Regions from separate parts of the Sagittula stellata E-37 genome, predicted to be linked through region 2. Evidence: riboswitches for the same ligand, from Rfam matches in the RefSeq annotation. Region 2 holds a riboswitch; each other region holds the start of a gene.
What was found. Region 2 has a riboswitch for cobalamin ahead of ABFK29_RS11710 (DUF4198 domain-containing protein). Riboswitches for the same ligand answer to the same signal wherever they lie in the genome.
Positions count from the first base shown of each region.

Region 1: linked by a shared signal. The riboswitch ahead of ABFK29_RS19500 ((2Fe-2S) ferredoxin domain-containing protein) and the one ahead of ABFK29_RS11710 (DUF4198 domain-containing protein) in region 2 are both predicted to bind cobalamin.
Region 3: linked by a shared signal. The riboswitch ahead of ABFK29_RS18270 (DUF1636 family protein) and the one ahead of ABFK29_RS11710 (DUF4198 domain-containing protein) in region 2 are both predicted to bind cobalamin.
Region 4: linked by a shared signal. The riboswitch ahead of bluB (5,6-dimethylbenzimidazole synthase) and the one ahead of ABFK29_RS11710 (DUF4198 domain-containing protein) in region 2 are both predicted to bind cobalamin.

Region 1 is NZ_CP155729.1:4,093,728-4,098,188, forward strand. Features, by position in the region: gene ABFK29_RS19495 (acyl-CoA dehydrogenase) at 1-1,290, opposite strand, end outside; cobalamin riboswitch at 1,569-1,788, shown strand; gene ABFK29_RS19500 ((2Fe-2S) ferredoxin domain-containing protein) at 1,907-2,737, shown strand; gene ABFK29_RS19505 (ABC transporter substrate-binding protein) at 2,734-4,269, shown strand; gene ABFK29_RS19510 (ABC transporter permease) at 4,271-4,461, shown strand, end outside.
Region 2 is NZ_CP155729.1:2,462,360-2,466,820, reverse strand. Features, by position in the region: gene ABFK29_RS11720 (metallophosphoesterase family protein) at 1-12, shown strand, start outside; gene ABFK29_RS11715 (AAA family ATPase) at 9-2,615, shown strand; cobalamin riboswitch at 2,716-2,920, shown strand; gene ABFK29_RS11710 (DUF4198 domain-containing protein) at 3,063-3,848, shown strand; gene cbiM (cobalt transporter CbiM) at 3,853-4,461, shown strand, end outside.
Region 3 is NZ_CP155729.1:3,827,479-3,831,939, reverse strand. Features, by position in the region: gene ABFK29_RS18285 (cobyric acid synthase) at 1-716, opposite strand, end outside; gene ABFK29_RS18280 (YrhK family protein) at 713-979, opposite strand; gene cobO (cob(I)yrinic acid a,c-diamide adenosyltransferase) at 1,681-2,292, opposite strand; cobalamin riboswitch at 2,328-2,544, shown strand; gene ABFK29_RS18270 (DUF1636 family protein) at 2,646-3,032, shown strand; gene cobW (cobalamin biosynthesis protein CobW) at 3,033-4,088, shown strand; gene cobN (cobaltochelatase subunit CobN) at 4,134-4,461, shown strand, end outside.
Region 4 is NZ_CP155729.1:3,583,714-3,588,174, forward strand. Features, by position in the region: gene ald (alanine dehydrogenase) at 143-1,261, shown strand; gene bluB (5,6-dimethylbenzimidazole synthase) at 1,428-2,111, opposite strand; cobalamin riboswitch at 2,155-2,345, opposite strand; gene mscL (large conductance mechanosensitive channel protein MscL) at 2,407-2,841, opposite strand; gene ABFK29_RS17065 (glutathione S-transferase family protein) at 2,995-3,693, shown strand; gene ABFK29_RS17070 (YtoQ family protein) at 3,908-4,357, opposite strand; gene ABFK29_RS17075 (hypothetical protein) at 4,420-4,461, opposite strand, start outside.

The DNA.
Region 1 (4,461 bases), 1.6 Mb from region 2:
AATGGCGCGATAGTGCGACTGGAGATAGTTCAACGGACCGTCGATGACCGCCTTGCCTGAATGCACATCCATGGCATCGTTGATCGTTTCACGCATCCGGGTCGTGGCGTGATACTTCATGATCGCGGATATCACGGCCAGCTTGTACCCGTCGTCCAACGCCGCCGTCGTCAGGCGGCGGCCCGCATCGATCGTGTAGGCGTTGGAAGCGATGCGGGCCATGGGCTCCTGCACGCCGCCGAACAACCCGATGGGCAGATTGAACTGTTTGCGGATGCGGGAATAGGCGCCGGTGCTGTGCGCGGACATGGCTGCCGCTGCGGCCGACAGCGATGGCAGTGAGATTCCGCGCCCGGCGGCCAGCGCACTCATCAGCATCATCCATCCGCGCCCCGCATAGTCCGGCCCGCCGATGATATGGTCGAGCGGCACGAAGACGTCCTTGCCGGTGGTCGGCCCGTTCATGAACATGGTCCCCGAGGGCAGGTGCCTGCGGCCGGTCTCCACCCCCGGCAAATCCGTCGGAACGAGCGTGCATGTGATCCCTATGTCATCGACCTCGCCCAGCAGGTGGTCCGGGTCGCGCAGCTTCAGGGCAAGACCCAGCACCGTGGCGACCGGCGACAACGTGATGTAGCGCTTGGCCCATGTCATGCGGATGCCAAGCACCTCTTCGCCATTCCACTGCCCCTTGCAGACGACGCCTTCGTCCGTCATGGCCGACGCGTCCGATCCGGCGTCTTCGGAGGTGAGCCCGAAGGCGGGCAGTTCTTCGCCGCGCGCGAGGCGTGGCAGCCAGTGCCGTTTTTGCGCGTCGGTGCCGAATTGCAGGATCAGTTCACCGGGACCGAGCGAATTGGGCACCATGACCGTCACCGCCGCCACGACGGAATGCCCCGCGATGTAGCGCACGACTTCCGAATGGGCATAGGCAGAGAAACCGAGTCCGCCGTGCTCCTTCGGGATGATCATGCCGAAAAAGCCTTCGTCGCGCAGATAGGTCCACGCCTCGCGGGGCAGATCGCCGGTGCGCCTGTCGATATCCCAGACGTCGATCATGTCGCAGAAGGTCCGGCATGGCCCGTCGATGAAATCCCGCTCCTCGTCGGTAAGGGCGGGCGCCTTCATGCTGCGCAGCATCGTCCAGTCCGGATTGCCGGAGAACAGTTCCGCCTCGAAGTGGACGTCTCCGGAATAGACGGCTTCGGCCTCTGTCGAGGACAGCGACGGCATCGCCCCCCTCGCCCACTTCAAAATCGGCTTGGTGACGTAATTCTTTCTGAATGACATGGCGGTTCCTCCACCCGGAAAACGCCCCGGCGGTGGAAGGGTTCCTGCTGCGCTGCATTCCGGGCGGATGACGTTCCGTCGTGCGCACGTCGCGATCGAGCGCATCTGGACGGCTTTGGCGATGCACCGCGTCCGGGTTGTTTGCGATCCGGGACGGTGTTCGGCCACGCGCCCTTGGGTATCGTTGCCGGCGCCGACGGATCAACGCGCATACACTCTTCGCGGGAAGTCGACACTCATTTTATCGCGCCCGGAGATTGACGGACAAGCCGTATCCGTGCTTAACGATCCGCGATGGTTCCCGGAACGCCAGCAAGCCAACCGGGATGAAAAGGGAACACGGTGAGGATGTCCGCAAGGTGCCGAATCCGCGACTGCCCCCGCAACTGTGAGCGGAGAGCGATCCTGAGAACACCACTGGGCCGGTAGGCGGCTCGGGAAGGTTCGGGAAAGCGTTGACCCGCAAGTCAGGAGACCTGCCATCTCCGGCGCGCTCCGCGCCGCAGTCACTTTTAACCGGGCGGGGTGTCCGGCAGGAGATGTGCTATGTTTGGACGGCTCTTTGTGCCCGATGTCATCGCTGGTCTGCCCGCCCCGCATTTGTGCGGAGGGCACCATGGCAGATGCACGGATAATTCCCCTGAGACGACACGACGACGGTTGCGGCGCGGGCCGCTTTGAGGGTCCGCCCGTGGAATGGGTTCTCTTTGCCTGTTCGTCGGCCAACCTGAGCGCAGGCGGTTTCCACCGACTGGAGGCGATCTGCGCCGCGGCGACGGAACGCCCCCACATGCTCATCCGCCTAGAAGACATGGGCCGGAGCCTGTTCGAGGCGCTGGACGAGATGCGGCGCGGCGGCGCCCGCGCGATCCGGCTGCAACCCATCGGACTGCCGTTTCCAGAGAGCCTTCTGGCCTGGCTTCCCGGCGTTCTGGCCGACTGGTCTCTACGACCGGTCAATGCGGCCATCGGCGTGACACTCGGCCCAGAGCCATCCCGCATGGATGCCGGCCCCACCGAGATGCTGCGCGACCTGCTTGCCGCGCCTTCGACGTCGGTCGAAAATGTGAAACCCGCGCTCGGCAAGCCCGGCTGGGACACCCCTCCCGATTTCGACTTTCATCTGCTGGTCTGCACCGGGCCGCGTTGCCAGATGCGCGATGCCGCGAGTCTCAGCCATGTCCTCAAGGCCGAATGCGCCGAGGCGGGCATCGCGAAGCGCTGCCTGACGACGACCACCGGCTGCATCTTTCCCTGCAACAAGGGGCCCGTCGTCGCGGTCTACCCGCTAGGCGACTGGTTCCACGTACCGGACCGCGCGGCAGCCCGACGCCTCGTGCGTGAGGTGCTTTGCGCGGGGCGCGGACTGCCTGACCTGCACATCCACACCGCCCGGCTCAGCCAGCCCAGTCAACACACGACGCCCCACAGGAGCACCATATCATGAGACACCTTGCGACCACGCTGGCCCTCGCCGCCCTTACTTTTGGCCAGCCCGCCCCGGCGCAGGAGGCCGATCAGCCGATCCGCGTGATTACGTCGTTCCAGATCGACAGCATGGACCCCGAGTCCGAGGGTTTCTGGTTCCAGGAATTCGGCGTGGCCGAGTTGCTGATGGAATTCCAGCGTGATGGCTCCGTGGCGCCCTGGCTGGCCGAAAGTCTGGAACAGGTGGACGACCTGACCTGGGTTATCACGCTCAACAAGGGGGTGACGTTCCAGAACGGCCGCCAACTGGACGCGGATGCGGTGAAGCGGCTGATGGACTTCCGGCTGGCGAACAAGGCGTCGCTGCAAGGCGTCGTGCCGCCAGAAACGACCTTCGACGTCACTGGCCCGCTGGAAATCACCGTGAAGACACCGGTGCCGCTGCCCGAGTTCCCGAACGTGCTGGCCCACGAAAGCTATTTCCTGATCTACGATCTCGATGCCGTGGAGGCCGCGAACGGGGACTGGGAGGCGCTGGAACATGCCGGTATCTATACGGGCCCCTACGAGGTGACCGACCTGACTGACGCGGCCCTGACCGCCACCCGCAACGAAAACTACTGGCGTGGTACGCCGGCCATGCCGGGTGTTACCGTCACCTTCGTGACCGACCTCAATGCCCGGGTGCTGGCGATCCAGAACGGCGAAGGGGATATCGCGCTTTATCCGCAGATCTCGGCCAAGCCGGTCTACGACGCCACGCCGAACGTGAACCTCGCCTTGGGCGACCTGTCCACCGGCGGCTATGCGGCCTTCATGAACACCGAAGAGGGGCCGCTTGCGGACGTCGCCGTCCGGCGCGCCCTGATGAAGTCCATCGACTATGCCGAGGTGTCCGATGCGGTGTTCCGGGGCGCCACGGCAGAAGCAGAGGGGCTGTATTCCACGGCCTTCCCCTGGGCCGTGGCGAACTACGAACACGACCCCGAAGAGGCCGCGCGCCTGCTCGACGAGGCTGGCTGGACCCTGGACGGCGACATCCGGACGAAGGACGGCGCCCCCCTGACGGTCAAATTGGTGATCTACCCGCAACAGCCCGACCTCGTGCCCCTGTCGAACGCGCTGCAGGCCTATCTGCGCGCGCTTGGTGTCGGCACCGAAATACTGTCGGTGGACGACGTCAACGAGGCGATAACCTCCGGTTCGATCGACTGGGACATGGCGCTGCTGGGCAACGGGTCGGCCACCGTCGGCGCGGTGCAGGGTTTTCTCGCCCGCTATCTGGCCTCGGACGGCAACCGGAACTATGCGGGGTATTCCAACGCCCGCATGGACGACCTGATCGCGGCGCTTGCCGTGGAGGTGGACAAGACCGCAAGAAACGAGATCCTGCGCGAGATTCAGGGCATCCTGGTCGAAGACGATCCCTACGTGTTCAACGTGACCATGCTGCGCCCGCGGGCGCTGGTGTCGGACGCCTGGTCGACCTACGAGCCCGGTGTCGCCTGGCGGCATATCGGCTGGCAGACCGCGCCCGACGCGGTGCGGTGACGTGATCCGGGTCGCCCTTCGACGCCTTGCCCAGGCCGCGCTGACCGCGCTTGCCGCCAGCCTGCTGGTCTGGGCGATGCTGCCGCTTGCGCCGGGCGACCCGGCGTACCGGATCCTGAAATCGCAGGCGCCGGAACATGAACCCACCCCCGCCGAGATCGCCGACCTGCGCGAGGACATGGGCCTCGACCG
Region 2 (4,461 bases):
GATATGGAATGAAACTGCGCAGCATCACCCTGAACAATGTCCGCCGGTTTACCGAACCGGCGCGGGTCGACGGGCTTGGCGACGGGCTGAACGTGCTCTGCGAACCAAACGAGCACGGTAAGTCGACCCTCTTCGATGCCATTCAGGCCCTGTTCTTCAAGCCACACGGCTCCCGCGACAAAGAGGTGTCATCGCTCCGCCCCCACGCGGGCGGCGCGCCCGAAGTCACGGTCGAGCTGGAGACCGCCGATGGCCGTTTCACCCTGACAAAACGCTGGTTCCAGAAGGCGACGGCGACGGTGCATCAGGGCGACCGGCTGATCGCGCAGGCAGATGCCGCCGAGGCCTGGATCGCGGACCTGCTGGGCGGTGACGCCGGCGGTCCGTCCGGGCTGATTTGGGTGCGTCAAGGGGTCACCGACCTGACGGCCGGCACCACGAAGGAACGGCAGGCCGCGCTCGAGGCCCGCCGCGATCTGATGACTTCCGTCGGGGACGAAGTGGAGGCAATGACCGGCGGACGGCGCATGGACAGGGCGCTGGCGCGATGCCGCGACGAGTTGGCGGCACTCGCCACCGGCACCGGCAAGCCGAAGACCGGCGGCGCATGGAAGGCGGCCATCGACACGGTGGAGGCGCTGACTGCGCAGGAGCAGGACCTTGCGGCAACGGCGCGCGACCTTCATGACGCGCTGGCGGAACGCAAACGTGCACGGCGCGACCTTGCCGAGTGGGAAGCCCCGGACGCGGTGGCCGAGCGCAGCGCAAAGCTGGACGCCGCCCGCGCGGCCCACACCGCCGCCGTGCGCCATGCAGAGGAACTCGACGCGGCGGCCCGCAAGGTCGAAATGGCCCGCCTGACGGCAGAGGCGGCACGCGGGAAGCTTGCGTCCCTGCGCGAGGCAACCGCTGAACGGACAGAGGCCGCGCGCCTCGTCGATGCAACCGGCGCGGAGAAGGAGGCGGCGGGCGCGGCGCGGGACAAGGCGCAGGCCGCCCGCGATGCGGCACAGAAGACATTCGACGCGGCAGAGGTCGCGCTATCGAAGGCCGAAGGCACCCGAACTGCCGCGCAACGGGCGGAGGCCGCGCGCGAAGGTTCCGAACGTCGCAAGGAGCTTGAGACCCGCATCGCGCAGGCCGAAGAGATGCGCCGCAGGATGGAGACCGCCGCAGCCGCCCGCTCCGGTCCCGACGCCACGGCCCTTCGCCGGATCGAGACACTGTCCAATACCCATGCCGCCGCCGTTGCCGCGCACGACGCCACGGCCACGCAGGTTGTGGCCCACTACGCGGCAGGATCCCAAGGTGCGATCCGTTTCGGTGACGCCCCGCTGCCGGACGGTCAGGCGGTCCCCGTCGCCCGGACCACCCGCTTCGACATAGCCGGTGTCGGGCAGTTGGAGATCCGCCCCGGCGACACCGGGCGCGACGCCGACACTGTGGACGCTGCGGCCCGCGCCTTGCGTTCGGCGCTTGAGGCCATCGGAGCCGCGACCCTGGAAGAGGCCCGTGACGCCGCCGCCGCCCGGACCGAGGCGGAGCGGCAGCATGCCGAAGCGAAGGCCGTGCTGCAAAGCCTCGCCCCGGATGGCATTGAACAGCTTCGCGCGACGCACGCCCGCATCCCTGTCCCGGTTGAGGATGCGGACATGCCCGACCTTGCGCAGGCAGAGGCGGAACTGGTCAGCGCGCGCGAAGAACGGGACCTTGCCCGCGGCGCGCTCGACGCCGCCAACGAACGGCTGGCCGATACCCGGGCTGAGGTGCTGCGCGCCGAAACCGCCCTGACTTCGCTCAAGGACCGTCTGAAGCGCGCCGAAGACGCGGTGGCGCGGGCTGGCGGCGCGACAGAGGACGATCTGGCCGCGACCCTGTCAAGGATGGAGGCTGCTCTTGCCGAGGAGCAGGCCAAACATGCGGCCAAGGCCAAGGACGCCCCCGACACCGCCAATACGCGCGCAACGCTGACTCGGGCGGAATCCGTGGAAACCCGCGCACGCGACGAAAGCGCCCGTCTGAAGCTTCTGCTCGCCCGGCTCGAAGAACGCATCAGCCGCTCTGCCGGTGACGCGGTCGAGGAAAGGCTGGCCGAGACGGTGGAAAAGCTGACATCGGCCCGCGAGACCCTGACGCGGATCGAGCACGAGGTGGCTGTGCTTCGCAAGCTCGAACAGGCGCTTGAAAAAGCCCGCAACGAAGCCCGCGAACGCTATTTCGCGCCGATCGCCCGGGAACTGAAACCGCTCCTGCACCTGCTCTGGCCGGACGCCGAGCTGACATGGGGAGAAGAATCCCTGCTGCCCGATGCGCTTTTGCGCGACGGCCAGAGCGAGCCGGTCGACATCCTCTCCGGCGGCACGCAGGAACAGGTGGCATTGCTGGTCCGGCTGGCCTTTGCGCGCATGTTGTCCCACGCGGGGCGCACTGCGCCGGTGATCCTCGACGACGCGCTGGTCTTCACCGACGACGATCGGATCGAGCGGATGTTCGACGCGTTGCACCGCCAGGCGGGCGACCTTCAGATCATCGTGCTGACCTGCCGCCAGCGCGCCTTCCGCGACCTGGGCGGCCATGCGCTGAGCATCGCGACAGTGGCTCCGGAAGACGCCTGACGAGCCCTCGCTCGGAGGGCCCAACAGTGGACCACACATCTGTCCGGTCCCTGCTCCGCGCTTCACAAATTAGCAATTGACCGGGCGCGCGCTTTTCTGGCAAGGAAATCGCATGTCCGGTTCCGGAGTTTTCACGCTTCGGAGGAAAGAGGGAATGCAGTGCGGCACGCGAGTGCCTACCCTGCAGCTGCCCCCGCAACTGTAAGCGGCAAGCAGGGCTGATATGCCACTGGAGAAATCCGGGAAGGCCAGTCCAGATGCGATGACCCGCGAGCCAGGAGACCTGCCGGACTGGCGCCTCAGGAAGAGGCGCTTTCAACCGGACGCCGGGGTGCGCGTCTGGCCTCGTGCGCAGGCGGGTCATTCCGCCGCGCGGATGGGGTCGAGTGTTCCCCGCGTCCAGAAACGACGCGCGCCGGGTGTGGCGCAGTGGACAAGGACGGCTTCATGAAACTCACTTTTGGTGCACTTGCGGCGTGCATCGCGTTTCCGGCGATGACACAGGCGCATTTCCTTCTCGAATATACGACGGACACGATCATCGACCGACCGGGCGACGTGCCGGTCAAGCTGATCTTCTGGCACCCCTTCTCAAACGGCCACGTGATGGAGATGGAAACACCCGAGGAATTCTTCATGGTGCATCACGGCAAGCGCACCGATCTTCTGGACACCCTCGAACCGACGGCCTTCACGGGGTCCGCGAACGAGGCGGCGGCCTTTCTGGGCAACGTCCCGGTCAAGCGGTCGGGCGATTATGTCCTCGTGACGGTCCCGCAGCCCTACTTCGAGGAATCCGAGGACACGTACATCCAGCAGTACACCAAGGCCTTTCTGAACCGCAGCGAATTGCCCACCGACTGGATGAACCCTGTTGGCCTGCCCGCAGAGATCCTGCCGCTGAACAAGCCCTACAACGTGTTGGCGGGCTCCACGTTCACCGGACGCGTCCTGTCCGACGGCCAACCCGTCGCCGGTGCCGAGATCGAGGTCGAGTTCATGGCGGCAGAGCCGGACATGGAACGTGCGCGCGCCACCGACCCGGTGGTCAGCCCCCCGCCCGGTGGCGCGGTCGTCGTCATGTCCGACGACAACGGGTACTTCACCTTCGGCATTCCCAGGGCCGGACACTGGGGCTTTGCCGCGCTCGGTGTCGGTCCCGCAACCGAACACAAAGGCAAGGAACTCAGCCAGGATGCCGTGATCTGGATCCGCGCCTGGGAGCTGGAGTAACGCCATGCACATCGTGGACGGAGCCCTTTCCAACCCGGTCGTGATCGGCGGGGCGGTGCTGGCGGCCGGCGGCATCGCCTATGGCCTGCGGTCGCTGACGATGGAACGCATCCCCGCAGCCGGTGTCCTGTCGGCCAGCTTCTTCGTGGCCTCGCTGGTGCATGTGCCGATCGGCCCGTCCTCGGTGCATCTCATCATGAACGGTCTTGCCGGGCTCGTGCTCGGCTGGGCCGCCTTTCCGGCCCTCTTCGTGGGCCTGCTGCTTCAGGCCGTGTTCTTCGGCTTCGGCGGACTGACCGTGCTCGGGGTGAACACACTCAATATCGCTTTGCCAGCGGTGCTGGCGGGACTGCTGTTCGGGCGTCTCATCTCGCGCGGGACGCCGCTGACCGGAGCCGTCTGGGGCGCGGTCGGCGGCACCTTCAGCATCGCCGCGACAACCGGCTTGGTGGCCTTGTCGCTGGCCTTGTCGGGCGATGCCTTCATCCCGGCGGCCAAACTGGTGTTCATCGCCCATATCCCGGTGATGATCATCGAAGGGCTGCTGACCGGGTTCGCCGTCCTCCTGGCTCGCAAGGTCAAGCCGGACCTCTTCCACGCCCTGCAACGGAGT
Region 3 (4,461 bases), 1.4 Mb from region 2:
AGCGCATCCTCGGCAGGCAGCTTCCAGGCATGGGCGAACCACGGCGCGGTGCCGAAGCCGCGCCAGCCGGTGCGCGCCTCGATCAGCGCATAGCCGTCGTCGAAAAGCGAGGGGTCGCCACGGAACTTGTTGATCAGGAAGCCCTCGATCCGCGCGTTGTCGCCGGGTGACAGCACCGCCTGCGTGCCCACCACCTGCGCGATGACGCCGCCGCGGTCGATGTCGCCGATCAGCACGACGGGCAGGTCCACGGCCTCCGCAAAACCCATGTTCGCAATGTCGCCGGCGCGCAGGTTGACCTCTGCCGGGCTACCCGCGCCCTCGACGATCACCAGGTCATGGCGCGCCTTCAGCCGCGCGAAACTCTCGCGGACATGACCCAGCAACTGCGGCTTCAGGGCGGCGTATTCGCGCGCCTTCACCGTCGCCAGCCGCTTGCCCTGCACCACGACCTGAGATCCCACGTCGGTCTCCGGTTTCAGCAGAACAGGGTTCATGTCGGTCAGCGGCTCCAGCCCGCAGGCCCGCGCCTGCAACGCCTGCGCGCGGCCGATCTCGCCGCCGTCGACTGTCACGGCGGCGTTGTTCGACATGTTCTGCGGCTTGAACGGCGCCACCGAGAGGCCGCGCCGCAGCGCCGCCCGACATAGCCCGGCCACCAGCACCGACTTGCCCACGTTGGACCCGGTGCCCTGAAGCATCAGGGCGCGCGTCATTCCGGGTCACGATCCCCGGGCAGCGGGAGCTGCGCAAGGTGATACTCCCGGGCGAACCGCGACGCCGGCCGCGCGACGAACAGGGCGGAGCCCACGGTAAAAAGCCAGGTCGCCGGGTATTGCGTGTCTTCCCAGAAGAAGAGGATGGATCCGAAGAGAAACGCGAGCCCCGCGCAGAGGTCGATGACGGTATAGATCTTCTCGTAGAAGCCGTAGACCTCCTCGTGACGGGAGGTGGCGTCCTGCAGCCGTTTCCTGAACATCTGGCGGTGGTCCTCGCTGGTTTCGGGATAGTGACATCCACCGTTACCAGCCTTGAACGCAGGGTCAACGCGCCGAAACCATCTTGGCATGCCGAAGCGCCCGCCCGCGAACCCACGACCGGCCACTGTTCGTTCCGGCAAGAACCGCCGAAGCAAGTCCGTTGTCTCGTTGACCGCTACCGGAAATCTTCGCGCACCGGTCATGTCCCGTGGTGGCAAGCAATGAGCTAAACGTCGACCTTCCCCAGGCCAGGCGCAACGCCATCCACACGGCGCCGCTCCCAGGGACGCCCCGGCCTCACCCAATTCCGAAGACAGGCACCAGGGGCAGAGAGCGCATTGCAGAAATTCCGCTCGCCGCGCCCACTGATCCAGCCGGAACAGCCTGCCCGTTTCCCTGACGCACGTCCCCACACGTCAAACGGCGCAAACGGCCCGGACAGGATGCCTCCGGCGGAGGTATTTTTCGCCAAGATGAAGGGGCGGGTCGGACACCGCGCCTCGGGCCTTCGTCGAAGGGGGAGGCGCGGTGCCTTCACCTTGGGCGGTCATCGGGACCTCTCCCTGTACCGCCCGGCCAGCCTCTCCGATTCCGATTAAAGAAGTCTTGCCTTCATCTTGGTCCAAATACCTTGGGGGTCTGGGGGGAACCCCCAGCGGGTCGGGTCGCCGCAGGCGAGCCGAAATCCGGCGCCACAATCTCAGAACTCGACGCCCTTCTGCGCCTTCACCCCTTCACGGAACGGGTGTTTGACAAGCGTCATGTCGGTGATGAGGTCCGCCGCCTCGATCAGTTCGGGCTTGGCGTTGCGCCCGGTCAGGCAGACATGGGTCATCGGCGGTTTCTGCTCCAGCAGGAACCCCACCACGTCGTCGATGTCGAGATAGTCGTAGCGCAGCGCGATGTTGATCTCGTCGAGCAGAACGAACTGCACTTCCGGGTCGAGGATCTGCGTCTTGGCGATCTCCCAGCCGTTTTGCGCCGCCGCGATGTCGCGTTCGCGGTCCTGCGTCTCCCACGTGAACCCTTCCCCCGACACGAAGAACCGGCACTCCGCCGCGAAGCGTTCGCGCAGGAACGTGCCTTCGCCGGTGGGCCAGGCGCCCTTGATGAACTGCACCACCGCACAGGGCATGCCATGCGCGATGCAGCGCATGATCATGCCGAATCCGGAGGACGACTTGCCCTTGCCGGTCCCGGTATGGACGATAATCAGGCCCTTCTCCTCCGTCTTGGTCGCCATCATCCGGTCGCGGGCCGCCTTGATCTTCTTCATCTTTTCGGTGTGGCGGGCGTTTTCGTCTTCGCTCATGGCGCGGGCTCTCCTTGACATTGCCGGGCGTCCGGCGCATCAGCCGGAGTGCTGGTGCCTGTGTCTAGCAGGTGAAAAGGGAATGCGCAGCCCCGCGTCGGGGTCAGGCGCAGCCGCCCCCGCGACCGTGACCGGAAAGGGCCCGAAGCCACTGGCGACATCGCCGGGAAGGCCGGGTTCCGTTGGGATCGGCAGGACTGCCTGCCGCCCAGTTCCGCAAGCCGGGAGACCTGCCAGTGGCCGCGCCGTGGAAGGGGCGGAGGAACGAAACCGGACGGGGTGATCCGGGGTCGGGAGAGGGCCTGTCTTGGCCCGTGCCCCGCTCAAGGTCCCCCCAGATGCGCGAGGTCGCCATGCCGTCAGAGACCGAACTTCTGGTCTGCGTGAAGTGCCGCCGGGGGCAGGACATCCCCGCCGACGACCGCCGGCCCGGGCAGGCGCTCTACGATGCCCTTGCCGACCGGCCTTTGCCCGAGGGCCTGCGCCTGACCGCCGTCGAATGCCTGCAGAATTGCGATGCCGGTTGTACCGTCGCCCTGCGCGGCGGCGACCGCTGGACCTACGTGTTCGGGAATGTCGACGAGGCGTCGCATCCGGACATGCTGCTCGACGGCGCGGCGCGCTATCACGCGACCGGCGACGGGTTGATCCCGTGGCGCGAGCGTCCCGAACACTTCAAGCGCAACTGCGTGGCGCGTATTCCGCCCCTGACCCCGAACACCCCTGTGGAGGCCGACTGAATGACCGATCTAGCCAAACTCCCCGTCACCGTGATCACCGGCTTCCTCGGCTCCGGCAAGACGACGCTGGTGCGCCACCTGATGCAGAACCCCGGCGGCCGCCGCCTGGCCGTGGTGGTCAACGAATTCGGCGACGTGGGCGTGGACGGCGACATCCTGAAATCCTGCGCCATCCCCGACTGCCCGGCCGAGAACATCATGGAGCTCGCCAACGGCTGCATCTGCTGCACCGTGGCCGACGACTTCATCCCCACCATCGAGGCGCTGATGGCGCTCGACCCGCGCCCCGACCACATCCTGATCGAGACCTCCGGCCTCGCCCTGCCGAAGCCGCTTCTGAAAGCCTTCGACTGGCCCGACATCCGGTCGAAGATCACCGTCGACGGCGTGATCGCGCTGGCCGATGCGGAGGCCGTGGCGGCGGGCCGCTTCGCTCCCGATGTGGCGCGGGTGGACGCGCAGCGTCTGGCCGACGACAGCATCGACCACGAGACGCCGCTGAGCGAGGTCTTCGAGGACCAGATCTCCTGCGCCGACATCATCCTGCTGACCAAGCCCGACCTCGCCGGACCCGAAGGCGTGGCGAAGGCCAAGGCGATCATCGCCGCCGAGGCACCGCGCCCGCTGCCGGTGGTCGAAGTGGCCGAAGGTGTGGTCGACCCGCGCGTGATCCTCGGGCTGGAAGCCGCCGCAGAGGACGACATGGACGCGCGCCCCTCGCATCACGACGACCACGACGATCACGAGCACGACGACTTCGAATCGGTCGTTGTGGAGCTGCCGGAACAGGACAGTCCCGCCCAGCTGGTCGCCGCCATCGAGCGCCTCGCGAAGGAGCAGAACATCCTTCGGGTGAAAGGGTATGCCGCCGTCAAGGGCAAGCCTATGCGCCTTCTGGTGCAGGCGGTGGGCGCGCGGGTGCGTCATCAGTACGACCGCCCGTGGAAGCCGGACGAGGCGCGCGTCAGCCGGGTCGTGGTCATCGCGGAACATGACGACATCCAACCCGAGGCCATCGGGGCGGTCCTCGGGGCCGCGCCTGTCGCCGCAGAATGACGTAAGGTAGGGCGGGGCTGTGCGCCGCCTTTCCGGGAACCGCCGATGCACGTCATCTTCCGCGAAAGCCACGGCCTCGAAGAAAGCGAGACGCCGCAGGACCTGGGCCAGAGCCCGGCGGACCTCGTCGTGCTGTCGTTCTCCGACAGCGACCTCGGCGCCTTTGCCGAAGGCTGGCGGCGCGGCGGCGGGCCAGAGGGGCGGATGCCCACGCTCCGTCTCGCCAATCTCGCCGCCCTCAGGCATCCGCTGTCGGTCGACACCTACGTGGAACAGACGCTGGAGGGCGCGAAGGGCATCCTGATCCGCCTGATCGGCGGCGTGCCCTACTGGTCCTACGGCCTGCAGCAGGTGCTGTCGCTGGCGCAACAGA
Region 4 (4,461 bases), 1.1 Mb from region 2:
AAGATTCCTCCCGCGGTGCCTGCAAACCGTCGAACAATCGTGCGCGGCGGTGCGCAAAGGTGCCCCAGTCTCGGACCCTTTTGCAAGCCGTTCATGGTAGATTGCCGCACCCCAACAGGACCCAGGCTCAAAGGATCGCGTCATGAAGATCGGCTGCCCGACAGAAGTCAAACCCCAGGAATTCCGCGTGGGCCTGACGCCCAACGCCGCACACGAAGCGGTGGCGCATGGCCATTCGGTCATCGTCCAGAAAGGCGCAGGCCTCGGCGCCGGTTTCACCGACGAAGACTATACCGCCGCGGGCGCCGCGCTGGCCGACACCGCCGCCGAGGTCTTTGCCTCCGCCGACATGATCGTCAAGGTGAAGGAACCCCAGGCCCCCGAACGCGCCATGTTGCGCGAGGGCCAGGTGCTGTTCACCTATCTCCACCTCGCGCCCGATCCGGAGCAGACCCACGACCTGATCGCCTCCGGCGCGACCTGCATCGCCTATGAAACCGTGACCGACGACCGTGGCGGCCTGCCCCTTCTGGCGCCGATGTCCGAGGTCGCGGGCCGTCTCGCCCCGCAGGTCGGCGCCTGGTCGCTGCAGAAGGCCAACGGCGGCCGCGGCGTGCTGATGGGCGGCGTGCCGGGGGTCGGCCCCGCGAAGGTCGCGGTGATCGGCGGCGGCGTCGTCGGCACCCACGCGGCCCGCGTCGCCGCGGGCATGGGCGCCGAGGTCACCGTGCTCGACCGCTCCCTGTCGCGGATGCGTTACCTCGACGACGTCTTCGGTTCGGTCTTCAAGACCCGCTACGCCTCTGCCGGGAACACCGCCGAGATGGTGGCCGAGGCCGACATGGTCATCGGCGCCGTGCTGATCCCCGGCGCCGCCGCGCCGAAGCTGGTCAGCCGCGCGCAACTGTCGACGATGAAGCCCGGCGCCGTGATCGTCGACGTGGCCATCGACCAGGGCGGCTGCTTCGAGACCTCGAAGGCCACAACCCATCAGGACCCGATCTACGAAGTCGACGGCATCGTGCACTACTGCGTGGCGAACATGCCGGGCGCCGTGGCGCGCACATCGACCATCGCCCTGGGCAACGCGACCATGCCGTTCATGCTGGCGTTGGCCGACAAGGGCTGGAAGAAAGCCTGCGCCGACGATCCGCACCTTCTGGCCGGGCTGAACGTGCATGCGGGCAAGCTGACCTACGCCGCGGTGGGCGAGGCGCTTGGGCTTGCCGCGATCACGCCGGCGGCCGCGCTGGCGGCCTGAGCGGTTTCGCCGTGCTGCGCACGGCGACCGGTCGGGGAGGCTCTGCCTCCCCGAACCCCTCCGGAGTATTTTGGAAGCAAAGAAGCCGGCAGCGGGTTCTTTGAAGGTTGCGACCTGAATATCGGCGGTCGGATGCGTCGTGCTGACGGCGGCCCGGGCGCTGGCCTTACCAGCCCTCCTCGCGGACATGCGCATCGAGCGTGCGCGCCCGCGCCCAGCCGCGCGCTGCGAGTTCGGGGCCGTCGAACAGCTCCCTGACGTGGCCGACGCAGAGGTAGGCGACCACGCGGACGTGCTCGGGCAGGCGGAGGATCGGGCGCAGGTCGGCCTCGTCGAGGATGCTGACCCAACCGACGCCGACGCCTTCGGCCCGCGCCGCCAGCCAGAGGTTCTGGACGGCGCAGACCGTCGAATAGAGATCCGTCTCCGGCTGATGCGTGCGCCCCAGCACGACCGGTCCGCCGCGCGACCGGTCACAGGTGACGCAGATGTTCAGGGGGGCCTTCTCGATCCCTTCCAGCTTCAGCGCGGCATAGGCCGACCGCTTGTCCGGCGGGAACATCGCCTGCGCCTCGTCGTTGGCGCGGGCGAATGCGGCCCGCACTTGCGCCCGGCGCAGGGGATCGCGCAGCAGAATGAAATCCCAGGGTTGCGAGAGCCCGACCGATGGCGCGGCATGCGCCGCCTCCAGGATGCGCCGCAGCACGTCTTCGTCCACCGGATCGGGCAGGAATTCGTTCCGCACGTCCCGTCTGTGGGCAATCACGTCGTAGAGCGCCCGCCGCTCCTCGTCCGAAAACGCGCGCGCCGCAACGGGCGCCGGGGATCGGCGGTTCACCGGTCCTGTCATGGGGTCACCTCCCAAAGGCCTGCGCGCCCCCGCTGTCCAGGCGGGGCCGCCATGCCGTCAGGCCGGTCTTCTGGCTTCGGATCATCCGGAACGGACGCCTTCCCGAGCGCCTGACTGACGCCCAGTGGCCATGTGTCCGCCCCGTCCCCGTCACAGCGGCGGGCCCGCGCCGGTTCTGCCCCGGCTTCCCGATTCTCCCCCGAGGACGGAGGCACCTGACACGGACGGGATCGCAAATCCCGCCCCTTGGCGCAAGTGCACCGCCCCCGGACGGGACCGGTCTGCCGTCACGTGGTCAGCGTGTCTTCAGCGTGTCGCGGATCTCGAGCAGCACGTCCAGTTCCGTTGGGCCGGACGGCGTGGCTTCGGCTGGCTGGCCTTCCTCACGCTCACGGATCGCGGCGGCCTTCGCGCGGTTGACCATCTTCACCAGCATGAAGACCACGAAGGCGATGATGAAGAAGTTGATCACCGCCATGATGAACTTGCCGATGGCAAAGACCGGCGCGCCCGCCTCTGTCGCCGCCGAGAGCGACGCGTATTCGTTGCCGTCGAGCGCATAGAACCAGCCCGAAAAGTCGATGCCGCCGGTGAACAAGGCGATGATCGGATTGATGATGTCGCCCACCAGCGACTGCACGATCGCGGTGAACGCCGCGCCGATGATGATGCCCACGGCCATGTCCATGACATTGCCCTTGGCGATGAAATCCTTGAATTCCTTAATCATTTTCCCATTCCGTAAGAGCGCCGGCATGCTTGGCCACATGTCCTGCGGGGTGTTTTTGCACAAACAGGATTATGTCATGCCGGATCGGCTGGGAAAGCGGGAAATGCCGGACTAGGGTCGGCCAGGACATCTTCCTTAACGAGGACACGCATCATGACCGCTCTTGCCGACCATCCGATCTCGCGCCGCTGGCCCGCCGCGCACCCCGACCGCATCCAGCTCTATGCCTTCCCGACGCCCAACGGGGTCAAGGCGTCGATCATGCTCGAGGAGACCGGGCTGCCCTACGAGGCCCACAAGATCACCCTGTCGGACAAGGACGTCAAAAGCCCTGAGTTCCTGTCGCTCAACCCCAACAACAAGATCCCCGCGATAATCGACCCGAACGGCCCGGACGGCGCGCCGCTGGAGCTGTTCGAATCCGGGGCCATCCTGCTCTATCTCGGCGAGAAGGCCGGAATGCTGCTGGGCGAGACCGCGACCGAGCGGCACAAGATCACGCAATGGCTGATGTTCCAGATGGGCGGCGTCGGACCGATGTTGGGGCAGCTCGGTTTCTTCTGGAAGTTCGCGGGCAAGGACGTGAAGGACCCGCTTCCCCGCACCCGGTATGTGAACGAGGCGCGGCGGCTGCTGAGCGTTGTCGAAGGCGCGCTGGACGGTCGAGACTGGATCGCCGGGCCGTATTCCGTGGCGGACATCGCGCTCTGCCCGTGGCTCAACGCGCTCGAATTTTACGGCGCGCGCGACGTGGTGGGCTGGGACGACCATCCCAACTGCGTGGCCTACGTCAAGCGGTTCTACGAGCGCCCGGCGGTGCAACACGGCGTGAATATCCCGGCGCGCGACTAACGCTCGCAGGCGCGCGGCGCACAGCCCCGCGCCGCGGGGCGCCGCGCCGCGTGGACAGGGACGTGCACCGACCCGATCTGGCCGATGCGTGGCCCGGGGCCCGGGCACGGCCAACGCACGCGGGAGCCCACGCAACCGGTCACACCGGTCCGTGCACTCACACCGCATCCGTCGCGTCCTCAGGTAGGGCGGGGCTTCGCGCCGCCCTCCTTCCTCAGCCCGGCAGTGTGCCGGTGATGACGTAGGCGAGAAGCTGCACCACCTGTTCCGGCGTCCGCGCCACGGCCAGCGCTGCGGCGTCGACCTCCTTCAGGGCGTGGTCATGCTCTTCCGGTTGCAGGATGATCAGAGACTTGCCCAGCGCGGCGGCATAGCCCGCATCGAAGGCCGCGTTCCACTGCTTGTACTTGTCGCCGAAGCGCACGACGACCACGTCGGCCTCCGCGATGCCCTTGCGTGTGCGGATCGCGTTCAGCTTGGCGCCCTTGTGGTCGTGCCAGAACTTGTCGTCCTCCGCCCCGAGGATCGCCACCCCGCAGTCGTCGCTGTTGCCGTGATCCGTCACCGGGCCGTCGAAGTCGATGCCCAGTCCCGCCGCGCCGTCGCGGATGCGGTCGCGCCAGTCGGTGTGGATCTCGCCCGACAGGTAAACCCTGAATGCCATGCTGCGGCCTCCCTTCGCCTTGATGATCCCAGACACCTAACCGACCCGCCCGGAATGGCAAGTCACCGCCCGTCGAGCGCCCTCAGACCGATCCAGGCACCTGC